DNA from 4 places in the Streptomyces sp. NPDC004284 genome. Region 4 is predicted to be linked to each of the others. Evidence: riboswitches for the same ligand, from Rfam matches in the RefSeq annotation. Region 4 holds a riboswitch; each other region holds the start of a gene.

Evidence for each region. Region 4 has a riboswitch for cobalamin ahead of ACFYUS_RS02910 (ribonucleoside-diphosphate reductase subunit alpha). Riboswitches for the same ligand answer to the same signal wherever they lie in the genome.
Region 1: another riboswitch for cobalamin. It lies ahead of cobN (cobaltochelatase subunit CobN); the one in region 4 lies ahead of ACFYUS_RS02910 (ribonucleoside-diphosphate reductase subunit alpha).
Region 2: another riboswitch for cobalamin. It lies ahead of ACFYUS_RS36505 (ABC transporter substrate-binding protein); the one in region 4 lies ahead of ACFYUS_RS02910 (ribonucleoside-diphosphate reductase subunit alpha).
Region 3: another riboswitch for cobalamin. It lies ahead of ACFYUS_RS19595 (cobalamin biosynthesis protein); the one in region 4 lies ahead of ACFYUS_RS02910 (ribonucleoside-diphosphate reductase subunit alpha).

Annotation. Positions count from the first base shown of each region.
Region 1 is NZ_JBIAMJ010000005.1:84,550-88,433, reverse strand. It holds gene cobJ (precorrin-3B C(17)-methyltransferase) at 1-31, opposite strand, end outside; gene ACFYUS_RS15160 (precorrin-8X methylmutase) at 28-681, opposite strand; gene ACFYUS_RS15155 (cobalamin biosynthesis protein CobG) at 678-1,898, opposite strand; cobalamin riboswitch at 2,082-2,214, shown strand; gene cobN (cobaltochelatase subunit CobN) at 2,254-3,884, shown strand, end outside.
Region 2 is NZ_JBIAMJ010000024.1:5,872-9,755, forward strand. It holds gene ACFYUS_RS36485 (alkane 1-monooxygenase) at 1-371, opposite strand, end outside; gene ACFYUS_RS36490 (TetR family transcriptional regulator) at 486-1,079, shown strand; gene ACFYUS_RS36495 (DJ-1/PfpI family protein) at 1,287-2,012, shown strand; gene ACFYUS_RS36500 (cold-shock protein) at 2,222-2,428, shown strand; cobalamin riboswitch at 2,525-2,650, shown strand; gene ACFYUS_RS36505 (ABC transporter substrate-binding protein) at 2,737-3,789, shown strand; gene ACFYUS_RS36510 (FecCD family ABC transporter permease) at 3,786-3,884, shown strand, end outside.
Region 3 is NZ_JBIAMJ010000007.1:57,961-61,844, forward strand. It holds gene ACFYUS_RS19585 (anion permease) at 211-1,479, shown strand; gene ACFYUS_RS19590 (hypothetical protein) at 1,496-1,717, shown strand; cobalamin riboswitch at 1,831-1,974, shown strand; gene ACFYUS_RS19595 (cobalamin biosynthesis protein) at 2,006-2,980, shown strand; gene ACFYUS_RS19600 (cobyric acid synthase) at 2,977-3,884, shown strand, end outside.
Region 4 is NZ_JBIAMJ010000001.1:621,957-625,840, reverse strand. It holds gene mctP (monocarboxylate uptake permease MctP) at 1-336, shown strand, start outside; gene ACFYUS_RS02915 (GNAT family N-acetyltransferase) at 424-924, shown strand; cobalamin riboswitch at 967-1,110, shown strand; gene ACFYUS_RS02910 (ribonucleoside-diphosphate reductase subunit alpha) at 1,243-3,597, shown strand; gene ACFYUS_RS02905 (ribonucleotide-diphosphate reductase subunit beta) at 3,597-3,884, shown strand, end outside.

The DNA.
Region 1 (3,884 bases), on a different contig from region 4:
CGAGCCCGACGCCGTACAGCTTTCCGGTCACTTCTGGATCTCCGCTTCGTGGGCGAGGGCGTTGAGCGCGGCGGCCGTCATCGCGCTGCCGCCGCGCCGGCCCCGTACGACCAGGTATTCGAGGCCGAGGGCGTTCTCGGCCAGTGCGTCCTTCGACTCGGCGGCGCCGATGAAGCCGACCGGGATGCCGAGGACGGCGGCGGGCTTCCCGGCGCCCTTCGCGATCATCTCCAGGAGGTGGAAGAGCGCGGTCGGCGCGTTGCCGATGGCGACGACGGAGCCTTCGAGGCGGTCCCGCCACAGTTCGAGGGCGGCGGCCGAGCGGGTGGTGCCGAGCTCGGCGGCGAGACCCGGGACGGCCGGGTCGGAGAGGGCGCAGAGCACCTCGTTGTCGGCGGGCAGCCGCTTGCGGGTGACGCCGCTGGCGACCATCTGCGCGTCGCAGAGGATGGGCGCGCCGGCCCGGAGTGCGGCGCGGGCGCTCGCGACGACGCCCGGGGAGTGGGCGATGTCCTGCACGAGGTCGGTCATCCCGCAGGCGTGGATCATCCGGACCGCCACCTGGGCGACGTCGGCGGGCAGGCCCGAGAGGTCCGCCTCGGCGCGGATGGTGGCAAAGGACCGGCGGTAGATCTCCGTCCCGTCCTTCTCGTAGTCGAACATCCTGGTGCTCTCGCTCATCTCGTCGTGCGGGCCGTGGTCACTGCTTCGGGCAGGGAGGTGCGGGGGGTCGGTACGCCGTTCACCAGGTAGGTGTCGTCGCCGGTGGCGAGGACGTCCACCCAGGTGCCGTGCGGGTGGCCGCAGCGGCGCTCGCACCCGGAGTAGTGGACGGGCAGGCCCCCTCGCCGGACGAGGGCGGCGTCCGCCCGTACGTCGGCGAGGGACTTGGCGCAGCCGGGGCGTCCGGTGCAGGCGCTGACCCCGACCGAGGGCAGGTCGGGCCGGGTGATCAGGCCGTGCTCCGCCAGGTCCCGGTCGGCGGCCCCCACGACGACCACCCCCCGCCAGGGCGTGAGCCGGAGCTCCTCGGCCCCGTCGGCCAGGGCCCGCAGCTGGGCGGCCGTCAGCCGGCCGAGCGGGGCGAGGACGTGCAGGGCGCGCTCGCCGAGGGGGCCGGGCGCGGGCGGCGGGGACGCGGGAAGCGGCGGTACGGGTACGGGCTCCGCCGTGATCCCGGCCCGCGCGAGGGCTCCGGCCCAGTCGGGCACGTGCTCCTCGGGCAGCTCGCGCGGGCGCCAGGCCCCGTTCCCGGCGGCCCCGGCGGCGTCGAGGAACACGAGGGCGGCGGTGAGGGCGGCCCGGACGGCGTCGGTCGCGGCCAGCCGGAAGGCCTCCGGGCCCAGCCGCAGCAGGACGGATCCGTCCGGCCCTGCGATCAAGCTCACATCGCCGCCGAGCCCGGCGACGTCCCCGCGCCCGTCGTCCAGGACGAACAGGAACCGTCCCGAGAGCGACGCCGCCCGGGGCTCGGCGCAGAGTGCGGTGTCCAGTGCGCGGGCCCACAACTGCACGTCCGCGGAGCCGAGTCCGTCGAGTCCCGCGCCGGGCGAGGCCACGATGTTGCGGACGCGCTCATGGGTGGGGGAGGGCAGCAGACCCGCCCCGTCCAGGAGGGACGCCAGGTCTGCCCCGCAGCCCTCGCCGAGCCCGCGCAGCTCCGCGTTGCCGCGCGAGGTGATGCTGATCCGTCCGTCGCCGAGCGTCTCCGCCGCGACCGCGAGCGTCTCCGCCTGATGTGTCGTCAGGCGCCCTGCGGGCAGGCGCAGTCGGGCCAGGCGTCCGTCGTCGGCGGGGTGCAGGCGCAGCGCCCCGGGGCAGGCGTCGCCACGGTCCCGTATGCGAGCTTCGCCCGGTTCGGGCGTCGGGGGTGGGGTGGGCGGCATGGCGGCGAGCATACCCACGGGGAACCGCCTGACCACCGGGTGTGATCCGGCCGACTCCTGGCGCTCCGGGCCCTGCCGGTGCCTGCCGGTCCTTGGTGCTCGAGGCCCGCCGGTGCTCGCCCGTGCCGCCGTCGGACGTCCCGGTGTGATCCGGCCGACCCCGACGCTCCCTGGGGCCCGACCCCGGCACGATCTAGGATGCAGATCGGCATGGGGTCCCAGGACCCCGGGGAGGAAGCCCGGTGAGAATCCGGCGCGGTCCCGCCACTGTGAGCCCGTACCCGCGAGGGACGGGTGAGTCAGGAACTCCCGCCGTCCACACGACCACCCGGGGCGCGGACAACCCCGAGGAAGGCCTGAGCTCGCCATGCTCCTGCTGCTGTCGCACTCCGACACCGACCTGCTCAGCGCCCGCGCGGCCGGGGGGCCGGTGGAGTACCGCTTCGCCAACCCCTCCCGCCTCCCCCTCGCGGACCTCCCCGGGCTGCTCGACGGCGCCGACCTGGTCGTCGTCCGGCTCCTCGGCGGCGTCCGCTCCTGGCAGGAGGGCCTCGACGCGATCCGCGCCGCCGGGAAGCCGGTGGTCGTGCTCAGCGGCGAACAGGCTCCCGACGCCCAGCTCATGGAGGCCTCCACCGTCCCCGTCGGCGTCGCCACCGAGGCGCACGCCTATCTGGCGCACGGCGGCCCGGCGAACCTGGAGCAGCTGGCCCGCTTCCTCTCCGACACCGTCCTGCTCACCGGCCACGGCTTCGAGGCCCCGGCCGCCGCCCCCACCTGGGGCCCGCTGGAGCGGACCGTGCGCAACGGGACCGGCCCGACCGTCGCCGTGCTCTACTACCGCGCCCACCACATGAGCGGGAACACCGCCTTCGTCGACGCCCTCTGCGGCGCGATCGAGGACGCCGGCGCCCGCGCCCTCCCGCTGTACGTGGCGTCCCTGCGCGCCCCCGAGGCCGAGCTGATCTCCGTCCTGCGCGGAGCCGACGCCATCGTCACGACCGTCCTCGCGGCGGGCGGTACGAAGCCCGCCGAGGCGCAGGCCGGCGGCGACGAGGAGGCCTGGGACGCGGGCGCGCTCGCCGCGCTCGACGTGCCGATCCTCCAGGCGCTGTGCCTGACCGGGTCCAGGGAGGCCTGGGAGGAGAACGACGAGGGCCTCTCCCCGCTGGACGCCGCCAGCCAGGTCGCCGTGCCCGAGTTCGACGGCCGCCTCATCACCGTCCCGTTCTCCTTCAAGGAGATCGACGAGGACGGCCTGCCCGCGTACGTCGCCGACGCCGAGCGCGCGGCCCGCGTCGCCGGGATCGCCGTCCGGCACGCCCGGCTCCGCCACATCCCGAACGCCGAGAAGAAGCTGGCGCTCGTCCTCTCCGCGTACCCGACGAAGCACTCCCGCATCGGCAACGCGGTCGGCCTCGACACCCCCGCCTCCGCCGTCTCCCTGCTGCGCAGGCTGCGGGAGGAGGGGTACGACTTCGGGCCCGTCGAGGACATCCCCGGCCTCGTCTCCGGCGACGGCGACGAGCTGATCTACGCCCTCATCGAGGCCGGCGGCCACGACCAGGACTGGCTGACCGAGGAGCAGCTCGCGAAGAACCCGGTCCGCATCCCGGCCGCCGACTACAAGCGCTGGTACGCGCAGCTGCCCGCCGAGCTCCGCGAGCAGGTCGAGGAGCACTGGGGCCCGGCGCCCGGCGAGATGTTCCTCGACCGCTCGCAGAACCCGGAGGGCGACATCGTCCTCGCCGCCCTGCGCCGCGGGAACCTCCTCGTCCTCATCCAGCCGCCGCGCGGCTTCGGCGAGAACCCGATCGCGATCTACCACGACCCCGATCTCCCGCCGTCCCACCACTACCTGGCCGCCTACCGCTGGATCGCGGCCCGCGCCGAGGACGGCGGCTTCGGCGCCGACGCCATGGTCCACCTGGGCAAGCACGGCAACCTGGAGTGGCTGCCCGGCAAGAACGCCGGCCTGTCCGCCGCCTGCGGCCCCGA
Region 2 (3,884 bases), on a different contig from region 4:
AACGTCAGCCCGATCCGGTCCACGAGGGCGAGGTCGCCCCGGGTGATCAGCCAGCAGCCGAGGACGAGCCCGGCGTACTGGAGGGGGAGGTAGGCGTAGGTGCACCACCGGTAGTAGCGGTCCTTTTCCAGGTGGGCGATCGCGCTGTCCGGCGGGTTGGCGGAGTCCTTGCCGATCAGGTGGTCGACGACCGGGAAGAGCACGTACAGGACGAGGATCCCGGTCCACCAGAAGAGCCGGAGCCCGGTGGCGTTCACCAGCCCCCAGGAGAGGAAGGGGAAGGCCGGGATGAGCAGGCCGAACAGCCAGAGCCAGCGCTTGGGATCGCGCCAGGGGGCGGGGGTTTCGGGGGAGTCGCTGTGCAGGGCCAAGGCCGGCTCCTCGGGGAGATGGACACTTCACATGCCTACTGTCCAGTTGATAGACGGATTCCCCCTGGGGCGTCAATGCTCTGGGCGGGGACCGGTGGATAAAGTGGGGGCACGATGACACGTTTCCGCGAGAGTGTTCGGTCCCTCCTGCGCGAGCAGGTGCTCGACGCCGCCTACCGGCTCGTCGCCGCCGACGGCTGGGGCGGGCTGCGCATGGCCGGCATCGCGCGGGCCGCCGGCATCAGCCGTCAGACGCTCTACAACGAGTTCGGCTCGAAGGAGGCCATCGGGCAGGCCCTGGTGCAGCGCGAGGTCGAGGGCTTCCTGCTCGGCATCCAGCGTGAACTGGACGCCCATCGCGGGCAGTTGGAGGCGGCGGCCGCGGCGGGCGTCGGCTACACGCTCCAGCAGGCCGTGGACAACCCCCTCATCAAGGGCGTCCTGCTCGCGGCGCGCGGCGGCGAGGACGATCTCCTCGCCTACCTCACCACCCGCGCGGAACCGGTCTTCGGCACGGCGATGGCGATGCTCGACGCGTACGCGACCGAGGCCTGGCCCGACGTCGACGAGGAGTCCCGCGGCCTCGCCGTCGAGACGATCGTGCGGCTCACCGTCAGCCACATCGTCCAGCCGGTGGGCCCGCCGGAGGAGTCGGCGCGGCGCATCGCCAGGATCACGGCGCGGATCGCGTACCCGGGCGGGGCCTGAGGCGGAGCCTCGCGGGAGCGGGAGCGGGAGCGGGAGCAGGAGCAGGAGCCGACGCCGGCGCGGGAGCCGGCGCGGATCGCGTACCCCGGCGGGGTCTGACCCGGCCGGGCGCGGAGCCCGGAGGGGGCGGGGAACCGGGAAGCGGCGGCGGCCGACTGCCTCGGCGTGACAGAACCGTCGGGCCCTTCCACCCCCTGGGGGAGAACCATGAACCGCCGCAACCTGCTCCGCGCCACCACCGCCCTCGGCGCCACGGGCGCCCTCGCGGGCGTCACGGGAACCGGTGCCACCGCCGCCGGCGCGTCCGCGCGCCGCCCGCTCCGGGTGCACCTCGTCCTCTTCGACGGCGTCGAGGAGCTCGACTTCGCAGCCCCCTACGAGGTGCTCTCCGCCTCGGGGTTCTTCTCCGAGCGTCCGGTGGACGTCCGGTACGTCTCCGTCGACGGACCCGGCACCGTCACCGCCGCCTTCGGCACGGAGGTCCGTGTCGACCACCCCTGGGCCCCGCGCGAGGCCGACCTCCTCGTCGTGCCGGGCGGCGGCTACGCGCGCCGGGACAGCCCCGGCGTCTGGGCCGAGATCGACCGGGGCACCCTGCCCCGCGCCCTCGCGGCGGCGGCCCGGCCGGGGCTCACCGTCAGCGCCCTGTGCACCGGCGTCATGCTGCTCTCCGCCGCCGGACTCACCCGGGGCCGCCCCTGCACCACCCACCACAAGGCCCGGCCGGACCTGGAGCGGCAGGGCGGTGTCCTGAAGGGGGCGCGCGTGGTGGACGACGGCGACCTGGTGACCGCCGGCGGCGTCACCTCGGGCCTGGAGCTCGCCCTCTGGCTGGTCCGCCGGGAGCTCGGCCCCGAAGCGGCGAACGGCCTGGAGGCCATGCTGGAGTACGAGGCCCGCGGCACGGTCTGGGTCCGGCCGGACGCGCGCTGACGAAAGGGGTGAGGCCCGCTGCCGGAAACGGGGGATCTTCGGCAACGGACCTCTGTTGAATATTGTACTAGATCATCGGGGGTGGTGCGCCCGGCCCGCGGCGGTGGCGAAGGGTGGCCGTGCGGGGTACACCTCCCCTGAGGCGCGGACACGGCCACCCGGGGCCGGACACGCCCGACCGCGTCGCCGATGACGACGAGGAGGTCGCCGTGGAAGGCAGAAGCAAAGGGATCGTGCGGTCCTTCAACCGTCTCGGCGGGTACGGCTTCGTCGTCCCCCTGGGCTCCGAGGAGCAGGTGTACTTCCGCGCCGAGGACATCGAGAACGAGAGGCGGACGGTCTCCGAGGGGCAGCAGGTCTCCTTCGTCCTGGTCCTCGGCGACGGCCGCTTCGAGGCCAGGGAGCTGCGCGCCTGACACCGGCCGGGCCCCGGAGCGCGGTCGCCGCCCGGTGGTACTGTGCCGAGGCCAGTCGCACCTTTGTACGCACCTGAACGGGTACGTGCACGGGTCAGGGAATCCGGTGGAAGACCGGAACTGACGCGCAGCGGTGAGGGCGACGGGCGGAGCATCGGCCACTGGGCGGCACGACGGGCCCGGGAAGGCGCTCCGTCCGGCCGACCCCGAGTCCGAAGACCTGCTGGCGGCCCCGGCGGCACGCTGCCGTCCGGGGAGGACCGTACGACAGGCTCCGCGTATGAGCCGTGGCCGCAGAGGAAGTTCCCGTGCCGCTCGCACACCCCGTCCGCTCCGCCGTGCTCGCCCTGGCCGGCGTCCTGCTCCTCACCGCGACGGTGACCGGCTGCGGCGGAGGGTCCTCCGCACCGTCCGGGAAGAGCGCCCCTCAGCACGGCCATCCCGTCACCCTCGACGACAACTGCGGACGGCCGGTCCGCGTCGACCGCGCCCCGCGCCGGGCCGTCGCCCTCGACCAGGGGGCGGCGGAGATCATGCTCTCCCTCGGCCTCGCCGACCGCATGGTGGGCACCGCGACCTGGACGGACCCGGTGCTCGAGGGGCTGGAGAAGGAGAACGCGAAGGTGCCGCGCCTGGCCGACCGCTACCCCTCCTTCGAGAAGGTCCTCGACACCGAACCCGACTTCGCGGCCGCCTCGTTCGGGTACACCCTCGGCAAGGGCGGGGTGGCGCCCCGCGAGCGCTTCGAGCAGCTCGGCGTCCCCACGTACCTCTCGCCCACCGACTGCGTCGGCAAGGACAACAGCGGCGACGGCGACGGAGTCCGCACCCGCCCCCTCACCATGGAGACCGTCTACGGCGAGATCCGCGACCTGGCCCGGGTGTTCGCGGTCCCCGAGCGCGGCGAGAAGCTCGTGGCCGGGCTCAAGGCGCGGGTGGCGAAGGCCACGGCGGCGGCCGACTTCACCGACGCCACCGTCCTCTACTGGTACTCGGACTCCAAGTCGCCCTACATGGCGGGCTGTTGCGGAGCGCCCGGGATCGTCACGAACGCGCTCGGGGCGAAGAACGTCTTCGACGACACCCGCGAGGAGTGGCCCCAGATCAACTGGGAGACCGTCGCGGACCGCGACCCCGACGTCCTCGTGCTCGGCGACCTGACCCGCCGCGCGCAGTCCGCCGAGAGCGCCGCCAAGAAGATCGAGTTCCTGGAGTCCGACCCCGTCACCCGGAACATGGCGGCGGTGAAGCACAAGCGGTACGTCCTGCTCAGCGGCCAGGCGCTCAACCCCGGCCTCCGCACCGTCGAGGGCATCGAGAAGGTGGCGGCCGCGCTCCGCTCGTACGGTCTCGCGAAGTGAGCACCACCCGGCAAGGGGCCGCGTCCGCCACGGTGTTCCTGTGGGCGGCGGCCGGACTCGCGCTGCTCGGGCTGTCCGTGGCCGTGGCCGTCACC
Region 3 (3,884 bases), on a different contig from region 4:
GAGACGGGGTGGGTCGCACGGGCCCGGCGAGGAGCGGGATTACCCGTGGTTCCGGGGTGACCGCATCGTGGACACCGGTCACGCCGGAGGGCTAAGCGGAATCTCTTGACACCGGTTAGGGACACCACGTCGCCCGCCCCAGTTCATCTTCCGTTCACCCAGGTTGCCTACGTTCGACGAGCCACTGACGTCAAACGATTGCCTGGGTAAATGGAACACATCACGCTGCTGCTCGCCATTGTGGTCGTGACAGCTCTCGTGTTCGATTTCACGAACGGTTTCCACGACACCGCCAACGCGATGGCCACGACCATCTCGACCGGTGCTCTCAAGCCCAAGACGGCGGTGGCCATGTCCGCCGTGCTGAACCTCGTCGGCGCCTTCCTGTCCGTGGAGGTCGCCAAGACGATCTCCGGCGGGATCATCAACGAAGAGGGCATTCGCACAGAAGTGATCTTCGCGGCGCTCGTGGGCGCCATCCTGTGGAACCTGCTGACCTGGCTGCTCGGACTGCCGTCCAGCTCGTCCCACGCCCTCTTCGGCGGCCTCATCGGCGCCGCGGTCATGTCGGCCGGCTGGTCCGCCGTGAACGCCCCGACCATCGTCACCAAGGTCCTCATCCCGGCCGTCGCCGCCCCGATCGTCGCGGGTCTCGCCGCGACGCTCGCCACCCGGCTGACGTACAAGATCGGCGCGAAGACCGACGAGAAGCACACCGCCAAGGGCTACCGGGCCGGCCAGATCGCCTCCGCCGGTCTCGTCTCCCTCGCCCACGGCACCAACGACGCCCAGAAGACGATGGGCATCATCACCCTCGCCCTGGTCACCCAGGGTGTCGTCGCCCCCGGCTCGAACCCGCCCCTGTGGGTCATCGTCTCCGCCGGCATGGCGATCGCGCTCGGCACCTACCTCGGCGGCTGGCGCATCATCCGCACCATGGGCAAGGGCCTCACCGACCTCCGGCCGCAGCAGGGCTTCGCCGCCCAGACCAGTGCCGCCACGGTCATCCTCGCCTCCTCGCACCTCGGCTTCTCCCTCTCCACCACCCAGTCCTGCTCGGGTGCCGTGATGGGCGCCGGTCTCGGCCGCAAGGGCGGTGTCGTCCGCTGGTCGACCGCGACCCGGATGTTCGTCGCCTGGGGCCTGACGCTGCCCGCCGCCGCCGTGGTCGGCGCCGGTGCCGAGTTCCTCACCAAGCAGGGCACCTGGGGCATCGTCGCCGTCGCGGTCCTCCTCGTCGCCGGCTCGGGCGTCATCTGGTCGCTGTCCCGCCGCAAGCCGGTCGACCGGCACAACGTCACGGACGACGACATCGACGGCGACGCCGAGCCCGCGGGTGTCGTGACCACCGCGATCGCGGCCGTCACCCCGCCGCCGGCCGGTTCCGTCGCCGCCGTCGCGGACGAGGACCTGAAGACCACCATCCCCGCGCCGGTCCCCACGGACCCGGCCGCTCCCCCGGCCACCGCCGCGGTCTAAGGAACTGGAACCAAGCATGAAGATCGACTGGGCAGCCCTCGGCTCCGTCTTCGGAGTCAGCCTCGTGACGACCGTCGCCCTCGTGGGCCTCTTCACCCTCGGTGTCGTCGGCCTCTCCAAGCAGGAGCAGGCCGCCGCCCAGGGAGGCTCCGCCGCCCTGGCCCGCACCGGCGCCTACGCCTGCTTCGCCCTGTGCCTGGCGGCCGTGGCGTACGGCATCTACCTGATCGTCGCCTGACGGTCCCCGGTACCCCCGGCCGGGCGGTCCGCACCTCGTGTGCGGGCCGCCCGGCCGTCGTGTTTGTGGTGCTTCGCACAGTGACGCGATGCAGGTCAAGGGTGAGTTGACGGCTGTTCTCGGGCCGTGGTGGACTGCCGGGGCCATACGGCGGCAGGAGAGGAAGTCCGGTGCGATTCCGGCGCGGTCCCGCCACTGTGACCGGATCCCGAGGGGTCCGGGAGTCAGGAACTCTCGCCGCCGGTCACGTCGATCCAGGGCGCGGACCCTGAGTGAGGACACAGCGCCATGCCCGGCCGCAGCCCCACCCCGTCCAGAACCACCGGTGTCTTCGCGTACGGCGCGGCCGCCGGTCTCGCCGTCGATCTGCTCGTCGGCGACCCCCGCCGCGGCCATCCCGTCGCCGCCTTCGGCCGGGCCGCGGGCCGGGTCGAGAAGGCCCTGTGGCACGACCACCGCGGCTGGGGCGCCCTGCACACCGCCGTCTGCGCCGGCGCCACCGTCGCGGCCGGCGCCCTCGCCGCCCGTACGGTACGGGGCAGCCGCGCGGCCTCCGTCGCCCTCACCGCCGCCTCGGTCTGGGCCGTCGTCGGCGGTACGACCCTGGGCCGCGAGGCCCGCGCGATCGGCGGCGCCCTCGCCGCCGGGGACCTGGAGGTGGCCCGGGAACGGCTGCCGCACCTGTGCGGGCGCGACCCGCAGTCCCTCGACGGCCCCGCGATGGCCCGCGCGGTCGTCGAGTCCGTCGCCGAGAACACCTCCGACGCGGTCGTCGGCGCCCTCTTCTGGGGAGCGGTCGCGGGCGTGCCGGGCCTGGTCGGCTTCCGCGCGGTGAACACCCTCGACGCGATGGTCGGCCACAAGTCCCCCCGCCACCGGCGCTACGGCTGGGCCTCGGCCCGCCTCGACGACCTGGCCGGCTGGCCCGGGGCCCGGCTGACCGCCGTCCTCGCCACCGTCGCCGGCGGCGATCCGCGCGGGGCCGCACGGGCCTGGCGCGAGGACGCGGCCAAGCATCCGAGCCCCAACGCGGGACCCGTCGAGGCCTCCTTCGCGGGCGCCCTCGGCGTACGGCTCGGGGGGACCCTCTCGTACGCCGGGCGGGTCGAGCACCGGCCCGTGCTCAACGGGGAGGGGCGGCCCGTCGAGGTCGCCGACATCGACCGCGCGGTCCGGCTCTCCCGCCGGGTCACCGCACTGACCCTGGCCGCCTGCGTGGGCGGCCGCATGATCGCGAGCGCACTGAAGCGGAGGAACGCATGAGGGGTGGGGGGCTGCTCGTCGCCGGGACCACGTCCGACGCGGGCAAGAGCGTCGTCACGGCCGGCATCTGCCGCTGGCTGGTCCGGCAGGGGATCAAGGTCGCGCCGTTCAAGGGACAGAACATGTCCCTGAACTCCTTCGTCACCCGGGAGGGCGCCGAGATCGGCCGCGCGCAGGCCATGCAGGCGCAGGCGGCCCGGGTCGAGCCGACCGCCCTGATGAACCCGGTGCTGCTCAAGCCCGGCAGCGACCGCTCCAGCCAGGTCGTCCTCATGGGCAAGCCGGTCGGCGAGATGAGCGCCCGCGGCTACCACGGAGGGCGGCAGAAGACCCTCTTCGAGCCGGTGATGGCGTGCCTGGAGGAGCTCCGGGGCACGTATGACGCCGTGATCTGCGAGGGGGCGGGCAGTCCGGCCGAGATCAACCTGCGGCGCACGGACATCGTGAACATGGGCATCGCGCGCGCCGCGAAGCTGCCCGTCGTCGTGGTCGGGGACATCGACCGGGGCGGGGTCTTCGCCCAGTTCTTCGGGACGACGGCGCTGCTCGCGCCCGAGGACCAGGCGCTCGTGGCGGGCTACCTGGTCAACAAGTTCCGCGGCGACGTGACGCTGCTGGAGCCCGGACTCGACATGCTGCACGGCCTCACCGGACGCCGGACCTTCGGTGTCCTGCCGTACGCGCACGGGCTCGGCATCGACGAGGAGGACGGCCTGCGGGTCTCCCTGCGGGGCACCGTCCGCGAGTCCGTCGTCGCGCCGCCGGTCGGCGCGGACGTGCTGCGGGTCGCCGTCTGCGCCGTACCGCTGATGTCCAACTTCACCGACGTCGACGCGCTCGCCGCCGAACCGGGCGTCGTCGTCCGGTTCGTCGACCGGCCCGAGGAGCTCGTCGACGCCGACCT
Region 4 (3,884 bases):
TTCACCCGCTGGTTCCACCGCTGGGCGCTGCTCGCCGGCTGGGCCGTCGGCATGGTGTACGGCACGGTCACCGCGTACGGCGTCGCCAGCCCGACCAACCCGGCCCAGAAGCACTTCGGCGGTTCGGCCGCCGAGATCCCCGGCATCGGTGAGATCGGCTACATCGGCCTCACCTCCTTCGCGCTCAACGTCCTCGTCACGGTCGTCCTGACCTTCGTCCTCAAGGCCGTCAAGGCCCCCGAGGGCGTCGACGAGACCTCCCCCGAGGACTACACGGCGGACGCGGGCGACGCCGGCGTCCGCGACCTCCCGAAGGTCGGCGCCGGAGCGCACTGACCCACGGACACGTCGAGGAGGGGCCCGGGATCTCACCAGGAGAAACCCGGGCCCCTCCGCACGGCCGGGCGCGGCAGACTGGCGGGCATGGACTTCACGATCAGGGCGGTACGGCCCGAGGAGTACGAGGAGCTCGGCGACCTCACCGGGTTCACCTATCTGAATGACGGGCTGCTGCTGCACGGCGAGGACGACTTCTACCTGGACGTGCTCCGCGACACGGCCCGGCGGGCGCGCGAGAGCGAGGTGCTCGTCGCCGTCGACGCCGACGGCGGGATCGTCGGCGGGGTCACCTTCGCCCCCGGCGGCACCCCCTGGGCGGACATCGCCGTCCCCGGCGAGGCCGAGTTCCGGATGCTCGTGGTCGCGCCGGCGGCCCGCGGCAGGGGCGTCGGAGAGGCCCTCGTACGCGCCTGCGTGGACCGGGCGCGGGCCCTCCCCGGCTGCGCGCGCCTGGTGCTCTCCACGGCCGATCTGATGGTCTCCGCGCACCGGATCTACGAGCGGCTCGGCTTCGTCCGCACCCCCGAACGGGACTGGGAGCCGATCTCCGATCACTCGCTGCGCACGTACGCCCTGGAGTTGTAACTCCCGGGACCGACACAACATGTGGGGGGTGCCACGAGCGGCGCCCCCCACATGTATGCTCGTCCTCGCTGTCGACGCAGGGAAATCCGGCGCGAATCCGGAACTGTCCCGCAACGGTGTGCTTCGTGCGGTTTCGTGCTTCGTACGGAGCGAGTCCGAGGACCTGCCGGCAGCGCGCCCGGTCCGTCCGTTCCGGGTGTCACAGACGTCCGGGCCTCGCGGAGTGGGCCGGTGGACGCGGCGCGCCCGCGCGTACGGGTGCCCGCCTGCCCGCCTCCCCCCGCCCTGGCCCCGAGCCGAGCGAGGGAGAGCCCCCACGTGACCATCGCGCCCGCCGATCCGGCCGCAGCGATCGAGACCGACGGCCCCGGGACCGTACTCCTGCGGACCCTGACCGATCTCACCGCCGACCTCCCGGACACCGACCCCGGCAAGGTCGCCGCCGCCGCGCTGCGCGGCCGCAGCGCCACGTCGGACGAGGCGGAGCTGCGCGAGCTGGCCACCGAGGCGGCCGCCGGCCTGATCGCCGAGGACCCCGCGTACTCCCGGCTCGCCGCCCGGCTCCTGACCATCACCATCGCCGACGAGGCCGCCGGCCAGGGCGCCGTCTCCTTCTCGGCCTCCGTCGCCGTCGGTCACCGCGAGGGCCTCATCGCCGACCGCACCGCCGAGCTCGTCGCGGCGCACGCGGCCCGGCTCGACGCCACGATCGACCAGGCCGGCGACGACCGCTTCGGCTACTTCGGCCTGCGCACCCTCTACTCGCGCTACCTGCTGCGCCACCCGATCACCCGCAAGGTGGTCGAGACCCCGCAGCACTTCATGCTGCGCGTCGCCTGCGGCCTCGCCGAGGACGACAGCGCCCGCGCGCTGGACGAAGTCGCCGCCCTGTACGGCCTGATGAGCCGTCTGGACTACCTGCCGTCCTCCCCCACGCTCTTCAACTCCGGCACCCGCCACCCGCAGATGTCCTCCTGCTACCTCCTGGACTCCCCGCAGGACGAGCTGGACTCCATCTACGACCGCTACCACCAGGTCGCGCGCCTCTCGAAGCACGCGGGCGGCATCGGCCTGTCGTACTCCCGCATCCGCGCCCGCGGTTCGCTGATCCGCGGCACCAACGGGCACTCCAACGGCATCGTGCCGTTCCTGAAGACCCTCGACGCCTCCGTCGCCGCCGTGAACCAGGGCGGCCGCCGCAAGGGCGCCGCCGCCGTCTACCTGGAGACCTGGCACGCGGACATCGAGGAGTTCCTGGAGCTCCGCGACAACACGGGCGAGGACCAGCGCCGTACGCACAACCTGAACCTGGCGCACTGGATCCCGGACGAGTTCATGCGCCGCGTCAACGCCGACGCCGAGTGGTCGCTGTTCTCCCCGGCGGACGTGCCCGAGCTCGTCGACCTGTACGGCGAGGAGTTCGACGCCGCCTACCTCAAGGCCGAGGCCGCCGGTCTGGCCCGCAAGACGATGCCGGCCCGCGACCTGTACGGCCGGATGATGCGCACCCTCGCGCAGACCGGCAACGGCTGGATGACGTTCAAGGACGCCTCGAACCGCACGGCCAACCAGACGGCCGAGCCGGGCACGGTCGTCCACTCCTCGAACCTCTGCACCGAGATCATCGAGGTCACCAACGACGGCGAGACGGCCGTCTGCAACCTGGGTTCGGTGAACCTCGGCGCCTTCGTGACCGGCGGCGACATCGACTGGGCGCGCCTGGACGAGACCGTCCGCACGGCCGTCACCTTCCTCGACCGGGTCGTCGACATCAACTTCTACCCGACCGAGCAGGCGGGCCGCTCCAACGCCAAGTGGCGTCCGGTCGGCCTGGGCGCGATGGGCCTCCAGGACGTCTTCTTCCAGCTGAAGCTGCCGTTCGACTCGGCCGAGGCGCGCGCCCTGTCGACGAAGATCGCCGAGCGGATCATGCTCGCGGCGTACGAGGCCTCCGCCGACCTCGCCGAGCGCAGCGGTCCGCTCCCGGCCTGGGACAAGACCCGCACCGCCCGCGGCGTCCTGCACCCCGACCACTACGACGTGGAGCTCAACTGGCCGGAGCGCTGGACGGCCCTGCGCGAGCGCATCGCGTCGACCGGCATGCGCAACAGCCTCCTCCTCGCCATCGCCCCGACCGCGACGATCGCCTCGATCGCGGGCGTCTACGAGTGCATCGAGCCGCAGGTCTCCAACCTGTTCAAGCGCGAGACGCTCTCCGGCGAGTTCCTCCAGGTCAACTCGTACCTCGTCGACGAGCTCAAGAAGCTCGGCGTGTGGGACGCGCAGACCCGCGAGGCGCTGCGCGACTCCAACGGCTCGGTCGCCGGCTTCACCTGGGTCCCGGCCGAGGTCCGCGAGCTGTACCGCACGGCCTGGGAGATCCCGCAGCGCGGCCTGATCGACATGGCGGCGGCCCGGACCCCGTTCCTGGACCAGTCGCAGTCCCTGAACCTCTTCATGGAGACGCCGACGATCGGCAAGCTGTCGTCGATGTACGCGTACGCCTGGAAGCAGGGCCTGAAGACGACGTACTACCTGCGCTCCCGCCCCGCGACCCGGATCGCCCGCGCCGCCCAGGCCGCCGCCCCGATCCCCGTCCAGCAGGCGACCCCCGACGCCGACGCGATCGCCTGCTCCCTTGAGAACCCCGAGTCCTGCGAGGCCTGCCAGTAATGAGCTCCACCGAGAAGAAGAACCTGCTCGACCCGGGCTTCGAACTGACCCTGCGTCCGATGCGCTACCCGGACTTCTACGAGCGCTACCGGGACGCCATCAAGAACACCTGGACCGTCGAGGAGGTCGACCTCCACTCGGACGTCGCCGACCTCGCCAAGCTCACCCCCGGTGAGCAGCACATGATCGGCCGGCTGGTCGCGTTCTTCGCGACGGGCGACTCGATCGTGGCGAACAACCTGGTCCTGACGCTGTACAAGCACATCAACTCCCCGGAGGCGCGGCTG